Linked DNA regions of Pedobacter sp. W3I1. The protein of the gene in region 1 interacts with the protein of each later gene in a pairwise test. Links are inferred from orthologs where the notes say so. Each region holds a gene or a part of one and is shown on either strand. Other genes may lie near its edges.

Region 1 (3,027 bases):
AACATGTGTACGGTTACCACCCATTGCGCCAGATTAGTAGAGACCACTATAGAGCCTAACCAGCCCTGGTATCCTACTACAAAGAGATTCAGGATGCTGAGTACAATAATGCGTTTAGCTGTTTTGCGGTAGGTAAAAGAATAAACTACTGTTAAAAACAGGAATATTCCCGCGGCTACCCCAGCCAGTCTGTTCAAGTATTCTGTCCAGGTTTTAGTTGGATTAAACTCCTCAGGTATCGTGATACTCTTATCATGCCTGATACTATCAGCCAAGGCTACTTTGCCTATGCTTTCCAGATATTTGGCAAATTTTTCATTCTTTTTTAACCTACCTGCTACATACTTTTCTTTGTAATTGGCAGGCAGTTGCGATACATCAGTTGGCGGAATATAGCGATCGAAACATTTTGGCCAATCCGGACAACCCATGCCCGATCCGGTACTGCGTACAATACCACCAGCTAGTATAACCAATAGCGTAACTATGATGGTTATAAGATTAACTCTAATGAAACGTTGTTCTGATCTGCTGACCATATATCTATTAAGATGAAAAGGGTATCCGGATAAGCAGAAACTTAATCAGATACCCCTTTTAAAATTGTATTTAAGCTTATAAACTAGCCTTTGTTTTCTGCAACAGGGTTAGCTAGTTCCCAATCTTGTTGTATTTTTTCTGCTTCTGCATTTCCTTCAAAATCGTGAGGCAAGTTAGAGCTCATGGTTTGAGAGAAAGGAACTGTTTGAGGAATAAAATCTGCATCATGACCAGGTTTGCTATAATCATATGGCCATCTGTAAACCGTAGGAATTTCTCCCGGCCAGTTACCGTGAAGGTGTTCTACTGGTGCAGTCCATTCTAAAGTATTAGATTCCCAAGGATTTTGAGGAGATACTTTTCCTTTAAAGATTGAATAGAAGAAGTTAAACAAAAACGCTACCTGAGCAAGTGCTGCCATAATAGCTGCCCATGTTACAAATACGTTAACGGTTAACCATTTCTTCATAAATTCGAACTCGGTAAATGCATAGTAACGACGAGGTACACCATCTAAACCTAAGAAGTGAAGCGGAAAGAATACCAGGTAAGCTGCAATGAAAGTTAACCAGAAGTGTAAATATCCTAATTTGGCATTCATCATTCTACCAAACATTTTAGGAAACCAGTGATAAACACCCGCAAGCATACCGAAGATTGCTGCAGATCCCATTACCAGGTGGAAGTGGGCAACAACAAAATAGGTATCGTGTAAGTTAATATCCAATGAAGCATTTCCTAAGAAGATACCAGTTAAACCACCAGAGATAAAGAATGAAACTAAACCAATAGCAAATAACATTGCCGGAGTGAAACGGATGTTACCACGCCATAATGTAGCTAAGTAGTTAAATGTTTTTACAGCCGATGGTACAGCGATAATCAAGGTGGTAATCATAAACACACCACCCAATAATGGATTCATACCTGTTACAAACATATGGTGACCCCATACGATGAACGATAATACCGTAATACCAATTAAAGAGTAAACCATCGCATGGTAACCAAAGATTGGTTTACGTGAATTTACAGAGATTACCTCAGACGAGATACCCAATGCAGGCATAATTACAATATATACCTCAGGGTGACCTAAGAACCAAAATAAGTGTTGCCATAAAATTGGAGAACCACCTTCATTTGGTAAAATATCGGTACCAAATACAAGATCAGATAGGTAAAAACTTGTTCCAAAACTACGGTCGAATACCATTAACACCACACCAGCTACAAGAACAGGGAATGATAAGATACCTAAAATAGCAGTCAAAAAGAAAGCCCAAATGGTCAATGGCATTTTCCAAAGGTCCATACCTTTAGTACGCATATTTAAAATTGTACTTACATAGTTAATACCACCCATTAAAGACGATGCTACGAAAAGTACCATACTGATTAACCATAAAGTCATACCTAAACCAGAACCTGGCATTGCTTTAGCTACAACCGATAATGGCGGATAAACCGTCCAGCCACCTGATGCAGGTCCTGTTTGGATAAAGAATGATGACATCATTACCACACAAGCAGTAAAGAAGAACCAGTATGAAAGCATGTTTAAGAATGGCGATGCCATATCTCTAGCTCCAATTTGAAGCGGAATAAGTAAGTTACTAAAGGTACCGCTCAATCCGGCGGTTAGTACAAAGAATACCATGATGGTACCATGAATGGTTACCAAAGCCAGATAAAAGTCGGGTTTAATACGACCACCTTCAGCCCATTTACCTAAAAATGTTTCTAAGAAAGGGAAGTTTTGATCTGGCCATGCCAATTGAATACGGAATAAAATTGATAAGCCCATTGCTATTACCGCCATAATAATACCGGTAATCAAAAATTGCTTGGCAATCATTTTATGATCCATACTAAAGATATACTTTGAAATCAAAGTCTCTTTATGATGCCCATGATCAGCGTGATCGTGATTGTGTTCGTCGTGTAATGCTATTGTTGACATAATTCGTTCGCTCCTGCTTAATATTATTTATTTAAAGCCATTTGGTTAGTTTTCGCAGCTACTGAATCTGTTGCTGCTGAATCTGCTACTGATTTTACAGGTGCAGGTGCCACTGGCAAATTAAATTGTTTTCTTAAATCGTCGTTTAAGTATGTTTTTTGTTCTGCAATCCAGGTTTTGTATTCAGCCTCAGAAACTACGCGTACCACTTTTTGCATGTTGTAGTGCCCAGCCCCGCAAATTTTAGCACAGAAGAAAAGGTACTTAAAGTTAGGATCGTTGGTTTCTTGCTGCATTTCTGCAGTAGTTTTTGTAGGCGTAAACTCAAATATAGTTCTCATGCCCGGTACGGTATTTAACTGTACTCTGAAGTGTGGCATATAAAAACTGTGAATTACATCTTTACTGGTTAAAATCAGTTTAACTGGTTTGCCCACAGGAAGCACCATCTCATCAGCCATTTCATCATCACGAGAGTTTATATCTTTAAAATCGATACCCAATGTATTGCTAGCTGTTGTTAG
Region 2 (2,856 bases), 2.5 Mb from region 1 along the record:
AATGCTGCAGTAGATGGCAAACGGCCTTCGGCAGCTGCCTTTTTCCAAACATCGCCAATTACTTTAGCTGATGCATCAAGGGCACCATTGGTTAACACTTTATAACTTTCAAACTGTTTTAAAACCTCAAACAATTCTGACGAAACTTTAGTGGTTTGTTTACCACTACTCATCCATTTACTAAATTCGCTGTTAGCTTTATAAGCACTTAAAATATTATCCAGCCTATCTATTTCGTTTAATGCACGCTCTTCTGCTAAATCTGCATCAACCTGGCTAGTTGTCTTAAATTTTAATTCTAACGATGTGCCCAATACATTTTCGTAGTTGGAAACAAATGTTCTTAAAGCTTTTTTCGGGCTAACAAATGCAGATGCGCTTATGACCAATAAAAAGGCAACAGTTAAGTGTTTAAACTTCATATTTAATGGATAATTGAGATTTTAAAACGCAAAGAAACGGCTTTATCTGGAATAATTTTAAATAAGAAGAAATATATTTGAAATAATACAAAATTTCACCTATAAAATTCGCCTATAATTAAGTTGTTTAATGCGTTCTTTTTGACGTTAATTTAGTGCAAGGGTTTAATGATCCTGAAATAGTTTTGTTACAGGTATAATTGAAATAACCCGATTAAGTAACCTTGCTTTTGTCATAGCTTTTTACGCTTTAAGCTTTTTTTTCCTATTTTCGCTTACAAGATGCTTAATATACAATCTAAACTCCCTGGCGTAAGTACCACCATTTTTTCGGTGATGAGTAAACTTGCAACAGAACACAATGCCATTAATCTTTCTCAGGGCTTCCCTGACTATGCCTGCGATCCAAAACTAGTTGAATTGGTAAATAAAGCCATGCAAGATGGTTTTAACCAATATGCGCCAATGCCTGGTTCTACTTTTTTAAAAGAAACCATTGCAGAGAAAGTTGAAAAACTATATAACATAAAATACAATCCCGATACTGAAATTACCGTTACAGCAGGTGGAACGCAAGCTATTTTTACCGCATTGGCGGCCATTATTAATGCAGGTGATGAAGTTATTATTTTCGAACCCGCTTACGATAGTTATGCACCTACAATTAAACTGTTAGGTGGCCTGGTTAAAACATACGAACTTGCCCCGCCTACTTATGCCATTGACTGGGATATGGTTAAGAAGCTGTTTACAGTAAAAACCAGAATGATCATCTTAAATACGCCACAAAACCCAACAGGTAGTATTTTATCATCAGATGATATGAAATCGCTTATTAAACTCGTCACTGGCACCGACATTTTAATCTTGAGCGACGAAGTTTATGAGCATTTAATTTACGATGAACAAAAGCACCAAAGTGTAATGCTCTATCCTGAATTAAAGCAAAGAAGTTTTATTGTAGCCTCGTTCGGCAAGCTTTTGCACGCTACAGGCTGGAAACTGGGCTACTGTTTGGCGCCAGAGAAATTAACCAAAGAATTTAGGAAGGTACACCAATTTAATGTTTTCAGCGTTAATAGTCCCATGCAGCAGGCTATTGCCGATTACATTAAAGAGCCAAAAAATTATACTGAAATAAGTAGTTTCTTTCAACAGAAAAGAGATTATTTTAGAAGCCTCCTGGCCGAAAGCCGTTTTAAACTTTTGCCTTGTAATGGTTCATATTTTCAATGCGCAAGCTACAGCAGCATTAGCGATGAGAAGGATACCGATTTTAGCATCAGACTGATCAAGGAGTTTGGAGTGGCTACCATTCCGGTTTCTGCATTTTACCAAAAAGCAACGGATCATAAAATCATCAGGTTCTGCTTTGCTAAAGAAGACGCTACACTTGCCTTAGCGGCAGAGAAATTAAAAAACGTTTAACCAGACTAAACCTATATACAATGGAAGCACCTGTTTACACCCAAATAGAAAATCTGAAAGTAACCGTCTTTCAGGCCTATCTTTTTTGGGAGAACATTGAGAAAAACCTCTTAAATCTGGCACTTCGATTATCGATGGGTGTAAGGGAGAAAACTGATATTATTATTTTGCCCGAAATGTTTAATACAGGTTTTAGTATGAATTCTGAAGCCTTGGCTGAAGAAATGGGTGGAAAAACGATGCAATGGATGCAAAAAATGGCGCACCAATACAATTGTGTGGTTACAGGAAGTATCATTATAAAAGAAAACAATCAATATTTTAACCGTTTGATCTGGATGGAGCCAGATGGCAAAAATCAGCATTACGATAAACGCCATTTGTTTGGCATGGGTGATGAAGATCAACACTTTAGTCCTGGTAAAGAAAAACTTATTGTCGAACTTAAAGGATGGAAAATCAGATTGGCCATTTGTTACGATTTGCGCTTTCCGGTTTGGTTGCGTAATGTAGACCAGGAATATGATATCTTACTCCTGGTTGCCAACTGGCCAGATAAAAGATCGGCCCATTGGAAGGCATTAATCCCGGCCAGGGCAATTGAAAACCAAAGTTATGTGATTGCTGTAAACCGTGTTGGGCATGATGGAAACCAGATTTACCATAGCGGATTATCGATGTGCCTGGATCCATATGGCAATACCGTTTATTATAAACCTGAAGACGAAGATTTATATACATTCAGTATCAATTACGAAGAACTGGTTAAAGTAAGAAGGCAATTTCCGTTTTTAAAGGATGCAGATCGGTTTACCATTAGTTAAATTAATAACCAATATTTAAATCACAATGATCAAATGGGAACGATAGTCTCAACAATTTAGCAATCACAACAATTTAAAAAATAATCAATATTTCGAATCGTAATTTTCAAAACTTGCGATCGATCAATTAAACGATTAACCATCACAAACACTTAACCATCAAAATGTTTAACCGCCGCAAA

Evidence for each region.
Region 2: the proteins of QF042_RS04605 (region 1) and QF042_RS14545 interact in binary tests that used the Escherichia coli proteins (3 or more experiments, as listed by UniProt). The link is inferred for Pedobacter sp. W3I1 from one-to-one orthologs.

Annotation. Positions count from the first base shown.
Region 1 is NZ_JAUSXN010000001.1:1,043,502-1,046,528, reverse strand. What follows is about bases 64-3,011. They hold QF042_RS04605 (cbb3-type cytochrome c oxidase subunit I), read right to left. Parts: upstream 2,504-3,011; coding sequence 623-2,503; downstream 64-622. Other genes in these bases: QF042_RS04600 (cytochrome c oxidase subunit II), read right to left, coding at 2,527-3,011; QF042_RS04610 (heme A synthase), read right to left, coding at 64-539. Outside these bases: more of QF042_RS04610, read right to left, coding at 1-63; more of QF042_RS04600, read right to left, coding at 3,012-3,027. UniProt on the Escherichia coli protein: Cytochrome bo(3) ubiquinol oxidase is the terminal enzyme in the aerobic respiratory chain of E.coli that predominates when cells are grown at high aeration.
Region 2 is NZ_JAUSXN010000001.1:3,513,966-3,516,821, forward strand. Bases 1-2,777 are described here. They hold QF042_RS14545 (methionine aminotransferase), read left to right. Parts: upstream 1-704; coding sequence 705-1,850; downstream 1,851-2,777. Other genes in these bases: QF042_RS14540 (DUF2271 domain-containing protein), read right to left, coding at 1-422; QF042_RS14550 (amidohydrolase), read left to right, coding at 1,871-2,674. Outside these bases: QF042_RS14555 (N(4)-(beta-N-acetylglucosaminyl)-L-asparaginase), read left to right, coding at 2,839-2,856. UniProt on the Escherichia coli protein: Shows aminotransferase activity with methionine and histidine as substrates, and to a lesser extent also with phenylalanine.